DNA from 3 places in the Pradoshia sp. Z5_111 genome. Region 2 is predicted to be linked to each of the others. Evidence: riboswitches for the same ligand, from Rfam matches in the RefSeq annotation. Region 2 holds a riboswitch; each other region holds the start of a gene.
The links. Region 2 has a riboswitch for S-adenosylmethionine ahead of AC4D4A_RS04550 (O-acetylhomoserine aminocarboxypropyltransferase/cysteine synthase family protein). Riboswitches for the same ligand answer to the same signal wherever they lie in the genome.
Positions count from the first base shown of each region.

Region 1 (5,238 bases), on a different contig from region 2:
AAAGAAATGAACCAACAGGTACATCACTGCGCATATGCATGTTAATACTGTCATACATCACATCTTGAATTTCTTTAATCCAATCTGGTTCACTGCGCAGTATAGGTTTGAATTCAGCTTTCCAATATTGACGGATCTCCATAGGTTCTCCAATTTTCTTTGTAAAGCAATGTCCAGGCAATAATTTTTTCACATTCTTTGTCATCGTCGCTGGTTCTGGAATAAATTGAAAGGTAAGATAATGTTGCAAAGAAACAGGATCCAATTCTTGTTTTTCTAAAGCGTATATAATGCTTTTCTTCTCAGAGGCAAAATAAGTCTTATCCCCATCTTCCTTATAAAAAAATGGTTTAATCCCAAATGGATCACGGGCACCAAAAACAGATTTCTCCTGTTTATCCCAAATCACAAACCCAAACATCCCACGAAGCATTTCAACTGCCTTTTCCCCATATTGAACAAATGCCGCCAGGATTACTTCAGTATCTGAATTTGTAGAAAACGCCATGCCTTCCTTTTCAAGCACTACTTTCAATTCCAAGTAGTTGTATATTTCTCCGTTAAAAACAATCCAATAGCGTTCATTTTCATACGTTAAGGGCTGATGTCCACATTCAATATCAATGATGCTTAGTCTTCTGAAACCAAGCTGGATATGTTCATCTATATAATACCCCTCGTCATCCGGCCCTCTATGCGTAATCAAGTCATTCATACTTTTAATTAGTTCTGAATCCTGATTCGCTTGTTGGTGATCATGCATACATCCTACAAATCCACACATTATTATTCACTCACTACCTTTACTTTCGACTGTTTTTCATTTAAAAATATCAAAGAATTAGATTTTAGATATAAGCTAGCGTCCCGACAAAATACGATCCATTATACCCGATTTCATAGTTTCCTAATATTACCATATTTAGACAAAAAAAGAAAGAGGGCTTATCCCTCTTTCTAGAAATGTTTATGCTGTTTATCTTAGATGTTAGCTTCCGTACGCAGTACTTCTACTTTATCCGTTTTCTCCCAAGGAAGATCTAAATCATTGCGTCCAAAATGTCCGTAAGCTGCTGTTTGTTTATAAATCGGACGTCTTAAATCAAGCATTTTTATGATTCCTGCAGGGCGCAGATCAAAGTTAGCACGTACTAATTCAATTAATTTTTCCTCTTCAATTTTACCTGTACCGAACGTATCAATGGATATAGATACTGGCTGAGCTACACCAATCGCGTAAGCCAGCTGAACTTCTGCTTTATCTGCAAGACCTGCTGCTACAATATTTTTAGCTACATATCTGGCTGCATAGGCAGCAGAACGGTCTACCTTTGTAGCATCTTTACCAGAGAATGCTCCACCACCGTGACGTGCATATCCACCATACGTGTCTACGATAATTTTACGGCCAGTCAAGCCTGCATCCCCTTGTGGACCTCCGATAACAAAACGGCCCGTTGGGTTAATAAAATATTTAGTTTGTTCATCAATAAGGTGAGCTGGAACAACCGGTTTTATTACTTGTTCTTTTAAGTCTTTCTTAATTTGCTCCAGTGTTGTATCCGCGTCATGTTGAGTAGAGATTACGATTGTATCAATTCTAACCGGATTTTTGTTTTCATCATATTCCACTGTGACTTGTGTTTTTCCATCAGGACGCAAGTATGGCAGAACATCTTGTTTACGAACTTCAGCCAGCTTTCGAGATAATTGGTGAGCAAGAGAAATAGGAAGAGGCATTAATTCTTCTGTTTCGTTGCAGGCAAAACCGAACATTAGACCCTGATCTCCCGCCCCAATTGCTTCAATCTCTTCATCTGACATCGTGCCTTCTCTTGATTCCAAAGCTTGGTCTACACCTTGGGCGATATCTGCAGATTGTTCATCAATAGAGGTTAAGACAGCGCATGTTTCTGCATCGAAACCATATTTTGCACGAGTATAACCAATCCCTTTGATTGTGTCACGTACAATTTTTGGAATATCCACATACGTAGAAGTAGTGATTTCTCCCGCTACTAAAACTAATCCAGTGGTAACAGATGTTTCGCAGGCTACCCTTGCATTTGGATCCTTTGCTAATATTTCATCCAAAATGGCATCAGAAACCTGATCGCAAATTTTATCCGGATGACCTTCTGTTACAGATTCTGATGTAAACAAATGTCTTTTATTAGACATGTATATTTCCTCCTTCAGTTTCCCTGTTTATGGCTACTCATTATCTTTAATTATCTCCTGATTATACGAAAAAAGACCTTTCCCCTTTATAAAGAAAAGAGGAAAGGTCTGAGTCTCAGAAATCGGCCTTTCACTCTCATCGTTCAAGGCATTATAACCTTGCATCAAGTTAGCACCTTTGCGTGATTTCCATTAAAGGAATCAAACTGCAGGTTGCCCCGGCTTCATAGAGCTCGTCTCTCCACCGAGTCTTGATAAGAGTATCCATATCAAATGTATATAATATCTTATCCATCATTTTCTGTCAATAAATAAGCAGGAATATATTGTTAAGATAGACCTGAAGCTTCATCCTTTCCTAAAAGAAACACATTCCGACCTTAAGATTCGCATTTCTATTATGATATTGATATAATTAATTTACGAATATTCAAATAAATATACATTGTTATTTATCCATAAAGGTTGACTAATATCACTGTTTTTTTCACTATGGAAAATAATAATAATTATTCTTATATACTATATTAATCAATTGTTTTGAAAATTAACACAATTAGTATGGATAAATCAATTAAATGTGTTATACTAATTTCCATATAATATACTTACCAAAATTCTGGAAAAGGATGATACCTTATGAACAGTGTAGGAGTTTCCAATGAATTGAAACAATTACTTACTCATGATAATATTCACATTCAGCTTTCAGTGCCACAACTAGTTGAAAAAGTATTAACCAGAAAAGAGGGCATCCTCACATCTACTGGAGCTATTAAAGCTGAAACAGGTAAATATACCGGCAGATCCCCAAAGGATAAATATATTGTAGAGGAAGCTGCTACTAAAGATAAAATAGCCTGGGGAAGCGTCAATCAAGCAATATCTGAAGATGCATTTTCTAAATTATATGATAAAGTTATCGATTACCTCGAAAAACGAGATGAATTATTTGTATTTAATGGGTTTGCTGGAGCTGCAACAGACTACCGCCTTCCTATACAAGTAATCAATGAATATGCCTGGCACAATTTATTTGTACATCAGTTGTTTATCCGCCCCACTAAAGATGAGCTTGAAAACCATTCGCCTGAGTTTACTATTATCTCAGCACCAGGTTTTAAAGCAAACCCTCTTGTGGACGGTACACACTCTGAGACGTTTATCATCATTTCATTCGAAAAAAAAGTGGTCTTAATTGGAGGCACTGAGTATGCAGGTGAAATGAAAAAATCCATTTTTTCAATCATGAATTACCTGCTGCCTGAGAATAATGTGTTCTCTATGCATTGTTCAGCAAATGTAGGTTTTGAGGGAGATGTAGCTCTTTTCTTTGGCCTATCAGGTACTGGAAAGACTACTTTATCAGCCGATCCAAATCGCCGCCTAATAGGTGATGACGAACATGGCTGGTCTCCTGATGGGGTATTTAACATTGAAGGCGGCTGTTACGCAAAATGCATCAATCTCACAGAGGAAAAAGAGCCTCAAATTTTTAATGCCATTCGCTTTGGTTCTGTACTAGAGAATGTAGTTGTAGACGAAGATACGAGAATTGCTGACTATGATAATGGAATGTTAACTGAAAATACCCGGGCAGCTTACCCAATCGAAGCCATGCAGAATATCGTCACACCAAGTATAGCAGGCCATCCCAATACCATCATCTTCTTAACTGCTGATGCTTTTGGTGTTCTGCCTCCAATCAGCAAGTTAACAAAAGAACAGGCAATGTATCATTTCCTAAGCGGTTATACGAGTAAATTGGCAGGAACTGAACTCGGAATTACTTCACCACAGGCAACGTTTTCTACCTGCTTCGGTTCACCGTTCTTACCATTACATCCAACAAAATATGCTGAGATGCTTGGCAAAAATATTGAGGAGCATCAAGTTCAGGTATATCTGGTTAACACCGGTTGGACTGGAGGAGAATATGGAACAGGCAGCCGAATGAAGCTTTCTTATACACGTTTGATGATTCAAGCTGCATTAGAAGGAGAACTAGCCAATATTGAAACGGTACAAGACAGAATATTCGGCTTAGCGATTCCCTTACATGTACCCGGAGTACCGGATGAAGTTTTACAGCCTCAAAAAACGTGGAAGGATTCAGAAGCCTATTATAAAAAGGCAAATGAGCTTGCAAATAAATTCAGAGAAAATTTCAAGGAATTTAAGAATATTAGTTCTGAAATTGAATCTAAAGGTGGTCCAATTACCTTTTAAGGAACTAGCGGTGTCTTAGGAAGCCAAAAAGAATTGGCCTTCCTGAGGCACTATTTTATTTTTATCTAAATTTAAAAACAAACCCACCGCCCAATTAAGTTCTGGATGAAGGTTTGTTTTCTTTAGTTTCTATTTAATTTAGTTACTGGAATTTAAGGAAATTAACTCATATGTAATGGTTGTGCAGTTATTTTCCCATTCCACTTTTTTTATCAGCGCCGTTCCTCTCGATTCCCCATCCAGAGTTTTTCGGATATCAATCGGAATCTCAATTGGATATAAGCGGTATCCTTCTTTTTTTAGGACAAATAGATTTTCCTCAACCCTTTTTTCATTAGCCTTTGTCACAATAAGAGTATTCAATTCCATTGGCATACCCAATTCTCTCACTCCCCTGCTTCATTTATTTATTTCAATGGTATCATTTGAAGCGGCTTCTTTCATCCATTTCGTTAAATCCGAGACAATTTGCCGATTTATTCTCGGAGGAAAATAATGTGTATAGTCCTTAAGGTACCACACATCGACGCTCTTGCCGAGATCCTGCAGCCTGGTTCTTAATAGATTGGCATGTTCAACCGAAACGTTCTTATCCTTCTCACCATGAATAATTAGAACGTTACATGGTATTTTTTCAATTTCATACAAGGGTGTACGGGCTTTATATTCATCCGGCACCTTATTTGGCGTACCTCCAATGACCCTTTTCAGCATTCTTCTTAAATCAATTCTCTCTATGTAAGTCAGGACCATATCGGAAACTCCACCCCACGTGACAAGTGAAGCAGCGTCCTGGCAGTATATAGCTGTCCACAGTGCCATAATCCC
Region 1 covers NZ_JBZCPQ010000006.1:27,425-32,662, reverse strand. Annotated here, with positions in the region: gene asnB (asparagine synthase (glutamine-hydrolyzing)) at 1-784, opposite strand, end outside; gene metK (methionine adenosyltransferase) at 982-2,181, opposite strand; SAM riboswitch class I at 2,315-2,442, opposite strand; gene pckA (phosphoenolpyruvate carboxykinase (ATP)) at 2,821-4,410, shown strand; gene AC4D4A_RS13360 (DUF2584 domain-containing protein) at 4,549-4,791, opposite strand; gene AC4D4A_RS13355 (alpha/beta hydrolase family protein) at 4,810-5,238, opposite strand, start outside.
Region 1: it holds a riboswitch for S-adenosylmethionine, as region 2 does, so the genes downstream of both, metK (methionine adenosyltransferase) here and AC4D4A_RS04550 (O-acetylhomoserine aminocarboxypropyltransferase/cysteine synthase family protein) in region 2, are expected to answer to the same signal.

Region 2 (5,238 bases):
GAATATCCTATCAAGAAGTTGATATAGCACAAAATCCCCCTTCGAAAGAAGAGCTAGAAACAATTTGTCAGAAAAGTGAACTGCCTCTTCAGAAGTTTTTTAACACAAGTGGGATGAAATACAGAGAACTTGGGTTGAAAGATAAAGTTAAGGAAATGTCTGAAGATGAGAGCCTAGCCCTGCTTGCATCAGATGGGATGCTGATCAAACGTCCAATTGCATTTGATGGAGAAAAGGTTACAGTAGGATTCAAAGAGGAAAATTATCAGAAAATATGGGCATGAAACAATTGTCAAATAACCAGTTTGATGTCATGATAAATAGGAACCATACATACATTTTGGGGGGATTAAATCATGAGCATTCCAGCGGGATTACGTTATACAGCTGAGCATGAATGGGTTAAACAAGAGGATGGTAAGATTCGAATTGGAATAACTGATTTTGCTCAAAAAGAACTGGGAGACATCGTATTTGTGGAGCTACCGGAAATAGGTGATCAATTGACCCGTAATGAACCGTTTGGCAGTGTAGAGTCAGTAAAGACAGTATCTGAATTATATGCGCCAATCAGTGGGACAGTTGTTGAAGTAAATGAAGAATTAGCGGATAGTCCAGAATACGTTAATGAATCTCCATATGAAAAAGCATGGATGGTAGTAGTTGAACCATCCGAAATCAGCGAATATGATGAATTAATGGATGCTGACCAATACGAAACAGCGACTAAAGAAGAGTAGTCAATAAAGGGAAGAAGTTTTGGGTCATTCGTAAGCTTCTTTCCTTTTTATATGCTTTAAATCAATTGTTACTTTCCATTATGTTAGGGTAAGATACATATAATGAAAAAGACGAAGGCGAAGGCATTTGTCCAATCACATAGAACGTACTCTCCTAATAAAAGGTGATCAATCATGCGGGATGCTCAAAGTGAGAAAGTGATAATTGTGGAAGGTTCTACCGACCGCCAAAAAATACAATCTGTACTTAATGAACCTGTCGATATAAGATGTACAAATGGAACCATCAGTTTATCGAAACTGGATGAATTAGTCGACGAACTTGAACAGAGAGATGTGTATATTTTGGCTGATGCCGATGAATCTGGAGAAAAGCTGAGAAAACAGTTAAGACGAGAGATGCCAAATGCATCTCACATATATATTGATCGTACATACCGTGAAGTAGCAAACGCGCCAAGATACCATCTAGCAATGGTTCTTTTGGCAGCCAATATAGATGTGAAAGCCGAATTTTTAAAACAAATGAAGGATGTAATAAAAAATGAACAATCAAACCACGATAAATAAAGCAATCTACACATTTACCCCTCTTTGCGGAACGTGTCAATTAGCAGGCAAGATGCTTGATATTGCAAAGGAAGTCCTCCCCAATGCCTCTTTGGAAAAAGTCAATCTTAACTATGCTAAGGAACTTGCAGAAGAATATCAAATTCAAAGTGTACCATGCCTCATTTTAATCAAGGATAACCAGCCAATCGATAAAATCTATGCCTTCCACTCAGTTCCCTATCTTGTAGATCAATTAAAGAGAATTACAGAATAAGAGCAGTTTATTTCTCAGGAAATATGTCGATACAATATTTAACTAGAATCTCTTAAAGGTGCTGTTTTTATCTTACGCTGTCTATGTCAGAAGTTTTAATAGATTGTAGAATTCTCCCCAATAGCCTGTAATATAACTAATCAGACGTTTACTGAGTGGCTAACTGCAGGCGGATTTTTATAAAATATAGCAAAGGTAAGCCTCTTGATATATAATTAAAAATTCAGAATAATCAGTTGACTCAAATTTCCCCATATGCTATAGTTTTAACAACTTAATACTTGGTTCTTATCAAGAGAGGTGGAGGGACTGGCCCGTTGAAGCCCGGCAACCGGTATTTTTATAATACACGGTGCCAATTCCTGCGGATACAAATAAATCCGGGAGATAAGGAGAGATGGAAAATGCCTGCCTCTTCTTATATGAAGAGGTTTTTTCATTTACTCACTTCTCTACTTAAAATGAAATGGAGAGATGTAGAATGGCAAATGAAGAAAAGAAGTATCGGTTTGAAACAGTAGGTATACACGGAGGATTGCAGCAGGATTCGGTAACTGGAGCGAGAAGCGTGCCGATTTACCAGACGAATGCTTATTTATTTAAAGACACAGATCATGCTGCGGATTTATTTGGATTAGCTGAATCTGGCTATATTTATACTAGAATTCATAATCCCACTTCAAGTGTATTCGAAGAACGCATAGCCGAATTAGAAGGTGGCATTGGAGCTTTAGCTGTTTCAAGTGGTGCTGCAGCTATAACACTCTCCATTCTAAATATTGCGGGAGCAGGTGATGAAATTATCTCTGCATCCACTCTATATGGCGGAACCTACAATTTATTTGCCAATACTCTTCCTAAGTATGGTATTAACGTAAGGTTCGTGGATCCAAGTGATCCAGAAAATTTTAGAGAAGCGATTACTTCAAAGACCAAAGCTATTTTTGGAGAAACGATTGGAAATCCAAGCCTGCAGGTTCTTGATATTGAACGGGTGGCGGAAATTGCTCATGAAGCTGGAATTCCATTAATCATTGATAATACATTTGCTACTCCTTATTTATCACGTCCGATTGAGTTTGGAGCGGATATCGTCGTACACTCAGCTACGAAATGGCTGCTTGGAAATGGAACCACATTAGGTGGGGTCATAGTCGATGGAGGGAAGTTTGACTGGAATTCATCTAAATTTCCGGGCTTTACAGAACCGGATCCAAGTTATCATGATCTGATTTACAGTGAAGCAATTGGTGCAGCAGCATTTATTGTGAAGGCTAGAGTTCAGCTGTTGAGAGATTTAGGTCCTTCCTTAAGCCCGTACAATGCCTTTCAATTTATTCTCGGATTGGAAACTCTGCATGTGAGGATGAAGGAGCATATAGCCAATACGAGATTAATAGTTGATTATTTAAAACAGCATCCGGCTGTATCATGGGTCTTGTATCCAGGAGATTCAGATCACCCTGATTACGAAAAAACGAAGAAATATTTACCCAAAGGTGCTGGAGCAGTCGTTGTTTTTGGAATAAAGGGTGGACGCGAGGCAGGTAAAAAACTGATTGATTCCGTTGAACTGTGGTCCCATGTGGCCAATGTGGGGGATGCAAAGAGCTTAATTATCCATCCGGCAAGCACGACTCATCAGCAATTAAGTGAAGAGGGATTAAAAGCATCTGGTGTGCAGGAGGATTTAATCAGACTGTCTGTTGGAATTGAAAATGCAGAAGATCTAATTGAAGAATTGGAGCTTGCTATTGAAAAAGCAACAGGTATAGCTTCCGCTGAGGCGGCTGTGAAATAACATATTGAATATGCTATGCAGACTTTGGTGTTGACAGTTCTTTCTTTAACATGATAGGATAGCAGACAGTTAGAATTAATTGAATAGTTTATGTACTCTTATCAAGAGCGGTGGAGGGATTGTGCCCTTTGAAGCCCGGCAACCGGCAATCATTTATGATTGAAAAGGTGCCAATTCACACAGGATAATAGATCCTGGGAGATGAGAGAAAGGAACATGTTATAAATTAATCATGCCTTTCTGCCTCCGCAGAAAGGCATTTTTGTTTAACTGAAGTTATTCTTTAATTATAGGTTGATAGAAAGAGCAGGTGAACTTTTCATGATTACATTACGTGATGTATCGAAGACCTTCTCAGGAACATTTAAACGTTCATCAGCTGTCAAAGCAGTGGATCAAGTCTCATTGTCTATTGAAAAGGGCGAGATCTTTGGAATTATCGGGTACAGCGGTGCGGGAAAAAGTACTCTCATTAGAATGCTGAACGGTTTAGAGAAGCCAACAGAAGGAAGTGTCTTGGTGGCAGGCAAAGATATGGCTGCTATAAAGGGCGCTGAATTAAGAAAAGCCAGAATGGAAATAAGTATGATTTTCCAACACTTTAATCTCCTCTGGTCAAGGACAGTCAGTGAAAATATAGAGTTTCCTTTAGAAATTGCAGGGGTACCAAGCAAGGTACGTAAAGAGAGAGTAAAGGAGCTTGTAAGTCTGGTAGGATTGGATGGCCGTGAAAATGCTTATCCGTCTCAGTTAAGCGGCGGTCAGAAACAGCGAGTCGGTATAGCGCGTGCATTAGCGAACAATCCGCAGGTTCTTCTTTGTGACGAGGCGACATCAGCACTTGATCCTCAGACTACAGACGATATTTTGGATTTACTCGTTGATATAAATAAAAGGCTTGGCTTGACAATCGTATTAATTACTCATGAAATGCATGTTATTCGTAAAATCTGTCATCGCGTTGCTGTGATGGAGATGGGGAAAGTAGTGGAGAGCGGAAAAGTACTTGATGTATTTAAAAAACCGAATGCTCCGATTACTAAACGATTTGTCCAGCAAGTGACTGAGCCAGAAGAAACGAAAGAGACGATTGAGCATTTGCTTGCTGAATATCCGACGGGTAAAGTTGTACAATTATCCTTTATTGGTGAATCAGCTGAAACCCCTGTTTTATCAGAGGTTATCCGCTCTTACAAAATCAATGTAAACATATTGCAGGGTAAAATATCGCAGACTCAGCACGGGTCCTATGGAACATTATTTATTCATGTAGACGGTGATGCTGCTGAAGTGGCAAAAGCAATTGACTATCTCCACAATCAGGAAATTGGTGTGGAGGTGATTTCAGAATGATGGAAACATTATTACCAAATGTAGTTTGGGAACGAATTTATGAAAAGACATGGGAAACCTTGTATATGACAGGTGTCTCATTAATCGCAACTTTTTTCCTTGGAATTATATTGGGTCTACTATTATTCTTGACCTCAAAGGGGAATATGTGGGAAAACAAAGTGATTTACGGAATCGTAGGTGCTTTCGTTAACATATTCCGTTCCATTCCATTTATTATTTTAATCGTCTTGTTAATTCCTTTCACAAAGGCTTTAGTAGGAAGTATTATCGGTGTCAATGCGGCTTTGCCAGCATTAATTATCGGTGCTGCTCCATTCTATGCGCGAATGGTTGAGATTGGATTGCGTGAAATTGATAAAGGTGTAATCGAAGCAGCAAGATCGATGGGGGCTACTTCCTTTACAATCATATGGAAGGTGCTAATCCCAGAATCTCTGCCTGCGCTTGTTTCTGGTATCACAGTTACGGCAATTGCGCTGGTAGGTTATACAGCGATGGCCGGTATGATTGGTGCG
Region 2 covers NZ_JBZCPQ010000002.1:31,899-37,136, reverse strand. Annotated here, with positions in the region: gene AC4D4A_RS04570 (arsenate reductase family protein) at 1-284, shown strand, start outside; gene gcvH (glycine cleavage system protein GcvH) at 357-740, shown strand; gene AC4D4A_RS04560 (toprim domain-containing protein) at 915-1,310, shown strand; gene AC4D4A_RS04555 (thioredoxin family protein) at 1,285-1,566, shown strand; SAM riboswitch class I at 1,852-1,960, shown strand; gene AC4D4A_RS04550 (O-acetylhomoserine aminocarboxypropyltransferase/cysteine synthase family protein) at 2,048-3,367, shown strand; SAM riboswitch class I at 3,463-3,575, shown strand; gene AC4D4A_RS04545 (methionine ABC transporter ATP-binding protein) at 3,689-4,720, shown strand; gene AC4D4A_RS04540 (methionine ABC transporter permease) at 4,717-5,238, shown strand, end outside.

Region 3 (5,238 bases), on a different contig from region 2:
TCAATTTTTCTGTTCTCATGATAGATGCACTTCCTTATTTACAACTGATTTCTGTTCTTTGATGTACCGAACCAAATTCCCGCTTAATTCATATTTCATAAAAGGTGTAATAATATAGATACCGTTAAATAGTTCACTTGCCGCGTCCACTAATTCTTTTGAAATGGCAAAGCTTTCGCGAGCACAGGCTTCCTTATCCGCTCCGGCTCTTTCCATCGCCTCTCTAACATGAACCGGCAAGGAAATACCGGGGACTTCATTATGTAAAAACTCTGCATTCCGGTGACTCGTTAAAGGCATAATGCCAATAAAAATCGGCTTTGTTATATGCCTGGTTGCCGCGTATACTTCTTCTAATTTTTCAATACTAAACACGGGCTGCGTTAAGAAGTAATCAGCTCCAGCCTGAATTTTCTTTTCCATTCGCTGTACGGCTTTATCTATGTACTTTACATTTGGATTCAAGGCAGCTGCGATATCGAAATTTGCCCGGTTGCCCAACGATTTTCCAGAATAAGAGCGCCCCTCATTCAATTGCTTAATCAATGAAATCAGGTCCATGGAAGAAAGATCATATACGGAAGTTGCGCCCGGAAAATCACCAATTTTCGAAGGATCCCCAGTCACTACCAACACCTCTGATAATCCAAGGGAATGCATGCCCATTAAATGAGACTGCAAGCCAATCAGATTATGATCCCGACAAGTTAAGTGAACTAGAGGCACCGTATTTAATTTTGATTGTAAAATCGACGCTACCGCAAGATTGGATATTCTCGGTGATGCCAATGAATTATCCGCAAGTGTAATCGCATCAGCACCTGAATCTAATAGATAGCGACTTCCTATTAAAAAATCCTCCAGGCCGAACGTCTTTGGAGGGTCCAGCTCCACGATCACCGTCGTTTGTTTTTTTGCCTTACCTGAAATTGTATCTGGACCTTTTCGTTTATATTGAATGATTTCATATGATATAGGCTGATGCTTCGGCTTGGCTACAAAATCCTTCACCTTTACAGGGTGAAGATCTTCGATTCCTTTACGAATGGCCTGAATATGGGCAGGAGTTGTACCACAGCATCCACCTAACAGCCGGACCCCCTGCTTCACAAGCTGCCTTGAACTATTAATGAAATAATCCGCTTCTGTCGAATAGACATATCTTCCATCTGATAAATCAGGTAAGCTGGCATTTGGATAGGCCGCATAATAGGTATCCTCTAACACAGGTACTTCTTCGTAAGAGCGAATCATATGATAAGGCCCCATCCGACAATTGATGCCTACCACATCGGCGCCTGTTTTTTTCATTAGAGAAAACGCCTCACTGACATGCATTCCATTTTGCAAAAGGCCTGTTTCATGCAGAGATATATTCGCGATAAGAGGAAGATTACTCATTTTTCTGGCCGACTCTATTACCGTTAATAATTCGTCTAAATCATAATAGGTTTCAAGTAAAATGCCATCCGGCTTTTCTTCTAATAAAGCGGTCAGCTGTTCGTCGAAATATCCCTTAATTTCCGTTAGTGTTAATTCTGATTTCCTGAAGCTCCGCAAGCCGCCAATCGTCCCGATAACAAATGTATTTGGATCAGCAGCAGCTTTCGCAATTTTCATTCCGGCTCTATTAATTTGAGAAACTTCCCTTTCAAGGCCATAGCGCTTTAATTTATGAAAATTTGCACCGAATGTATTCGATTGAATCACATCAGCACCAGCCTCAATATAACTTCTATGCATCTTTTTGATCTGATTGGGGTTTGTCAAATTAAGCTCTTCAAAGCAACTATCAATTCCAAATGAATATAAAAGTGTTCCACTCGCTCCATCTGCGACGAGAATTTTTTCATTTAACGTTTCCAAGAGTTTCACTGTCTTTCCCCCTAATTAGTTGGTTAATCTCTCTGATGAGGAAAACAGACTAATAGAAAAGAGCTTTCATCATGAAAGCCCTCTTTCCTAAGGTCTCTCATCTCTCAAGCATTGCTTGCTGGATTTAGCACCTTGGATCACCATCCAGGTTGCTGAGATTTCAACGGGCCAGTCCCTCCATCTCTCTAGATAAGAATATGAAATTATATATTTACTTAATTTACTATAAATTTTCAGTTATTTCAATCTATTTTGATAATTAATCCAAAAGAGTTAACGATTTAGTATTTTGGGTATGTATGGGGTAGGAGTGATGTTAAATGAAGGAAATAATAACGAATCAGTTTAAAAATCCAACTGGTGTCCTCGGAAAGATTGCAGGTAAAATAATGGCCTACGAAAATGAGGAATTATATGAATGGACATTTGATCAATTGTCTATTACCCCAAATGACACAATGCTTGAAGTTGGTTTTGGTCCGGGTGAAGGAATGCATACGCTTTTTAAGAAGCACCCTACCGTTCAAATTGATGGTGTCGATCCATCAGAAGAAATGGTGAACAATGCAAGCAAGCGTAATCAAGAACAACTCAAACGCAATCAGCTTCGTTTATTCAATGGAACTGTTCTCGAGATTCAGAGTCCAATGGTGTACGATAAAATATTCAGTGTAAATAGTTATCCATTATGGGAAAATCAAGAGGCTTGTATTCAAAAAATACATTCTTTATTAAAAGAGAATGGAAAACTGACTATAACCGTACAGCCAAGGCAGGAAGAAGCAACTGAAGAACAGGCTTATGCCTTTGCTGATGAGATTAAAGAGGTTCTAAACAAAACAGGCTTTAAATCTATTAAGGTTCAAACAAAACCGCTCAAACCGTGCTTATCTATTAATGTCACAGCCATCAAATAGACTTTTTTGTGAGTATTAGAAGTTCCAATCAAGCCTATGCCACTCTTTCTATCTGACCCTTTTGAAACAATAAAAACCATAAGCTGCTCCATCAGTTTTGATTGAATTTCTATTATTTAGGGTATATTATAAACATATAGACATATATTAAAAACCAGAGAGCTGGATACTCCCTGGTACAACTAATAGCGAGTGGTATGCAAATAGCTTAATTCTTAGAGGAACCACCCTTATGCTTTGGTCGGCGCGGGGTGGTTTTTCGTTTGCCCTTTAGCCGAAGATTGGCGAATCGCGTGGCGATGCCGGCAGCAAGGGTCGTGAAAAAGATCATTGCTACATCTTTTGCCAGAGCTATTAGAAAATCCATACGTATATCACCTCCCTTCTCCTTTATATAAGGAAAAGAAGGTGCATACCACCCGCACCAAGTAGTTGTATGAAAATTATACCATATATGTTATTGATAACATAATGACCCTGTTGGTCTTTTTAAGGGAATTAAATATCCTTAATCCTTGCTAATGAATCCCTTTTATTTACTCCCCTTGCTTACTTATGCCAGAATATTTTACTTTATAAATTATCACAACACATATTTCCTTAAATAACCTTTTGCCACAGACCGCCAGGATTTCCAGAAAAAAAGCCGTCCATAAGCCATTATGGCTTACCGACAGCCCCTATTACGATTTCGAACCTTTTGTTTTTCGATATTCCCCAAATGTAAATACAGTTGCAATGATAGCAAGCCATGCACATCCTGCAATATACCCTGCAATGACATCGCTCGGATAATGGACACCCAAGTAGATTCGGCTGTAACCAATCGTTAAAATCATAAATATACAAATCGCATAGACAGCCAATCTGATAGGCCGATTCTTCGTGATTCTGGTAGTTATGATCATAAGTGCGCCGTAAAGGATAAAGGATGACATAGCATGACCGCTCGGAAAGCTGAAGCCATTTACCTCGATCAATGGATTTAATGTTGGTCTCTCCCGCTGAAAAATCCATTTTAAGTAATGGTTAACATAACCGCCTGATAATGTCGTGATGATTAAGAATATGACACTTACTACACGTTTTTTAAATAATAAAAACACAGAGAAAAGGATAACCAATAGAATATTCCCATCCACTGATCCAAGATTAGTTATAAAGGTAAGGACTTTTGTGCTTAAGTTATTAATACTCCCCTGCACAGCCTGGATGATGGTCATATCAAAATGATAAAGCTCATTCCCATTTATGTCCTCTGCAATATCTACGAAAAGGATGGTACACACAATAAAGAGGGCGATTAATACGAAAAAGGTGATTACATGAACATTTAAAAAGGTATTTGTCTGCTTCTTCATTTTGCCCTCCTATCCCGATATGATAATGGCTCAGCCTAATTTAGATTCTACATATGCTTTAGCATGTTGTTGGAATGCTGAATAAGCCTCTGCTTCTTCTCTATAGACTTTCCTTTCTCCAAAGCTAACATGTAGTGGTTCCAAATTTAATTGAATAACTGTTTCATACTCATACGTTGCATTGCCAATCAAATCAATCCACGTTTTATCTGGCAAATCATGAACCTGGCACAAGACCATTCCGCCTGGATTATAGACGTGCAGAACTGCTTCATCAGCCAACTCATCAATCCATTTTGTAACTAGACTTGAAGCTGACATTGCCGTTCCGCATGCATCCGTAAAGCCAACTCCTCGTTCATATGTGCGAACAAAAATGGATTCTTCCTCCAGACGGGAAACGAAGCTGACATTCACACCATCTGTAAACCAGTCATTCTTTCCATTCAGCATAGTTGCAATTTTCTCTTGTTTATCCGAATGGATTACCTCTTTATCAACGAGACTGATCAGATGTGGATTTGGAACTGACAGAGTTGTGAACGTAAGATCCTCGTCTATAAACGGCAGGCTTTGATTGATGATTTCGTCCATTTCAGTATTCATTGGCAATGCACTCGTTGCCTTGATAACCGGAGATATTTCGACGCGGTATGTAGGGATATCCTTATACATGTCCGGCTCTTTTGCGACCTGCAGGATAGCTTTCATCGTTTCGATCAGCAGATTATTTTTCTTCAATTTTTCTTGAACATACCGGCCTACACAACGGAGGCCATTCCCGCACATGGATGCTTCAGAACCATCTGCATTAAAGACTCTCATTCTTGCATCTGAGGCCTCACTGTTCAACACAAAGAGAATTCCATCTGCTCCCTCAGTGCCCGTCCGCTTGCACATATTTATAGCCAATTGGCCTCGTTCTTCATCTGTTAATGGTAACTCGGTATCCATTTCATCAATTAAATAAAAATCATTGTTGGAACCATGTACTTTAATTATCTTTATATCCATTCTCCTGCTCCCTTCAAACAACTTCTCTTCACTATTTCACCATTATAAAACATATTGTGCAACAAGCTAAA
Region 3 covers NZ_JBZCPQ010000001.1:216,997-222,234, reverse strand. Annotated here, with positions in the region: gene metH (methionine synthase) at 1-19, opposite strand, end outside; gene AC4D4A_RS01220 (bifunctional homocysteine S-methyltransferase/methylenetetrahydrofolate reductase) at 16-1,875, opposite strand; SAM riboswitch class I at 1,970-2,071, opposite strand; gene AC4D4A_RS01215 (class I SAM-dependent DNA methyltransferase) at 2,196-2,792, shown strand; gene AC4D4A_RS01210 (hypothetical protein) at 3,001-3,159, opposite strand; gene AC4D4A_RS01205 (phosphatase PAP2 family protein) at 3,476-4,153, opposite strand; gene dapF (diaminopimelate epimerase) at 4,184-5,167, opposite strand.
Region 3: it holds a riboswitch for S-adenosylmethionine, as region 2 does, so the genes downstream of both, AC4D4A_RS01220 (bifunctional homocysteine S-methyltransferase/methylenetetrahydrofolate reductase) here and AC4D4A_RS04550 (O-acetylhomoserine aminocarboxypropyltransferase/cysteine synthase family protein) in region 2, are expected to answer to the same signal.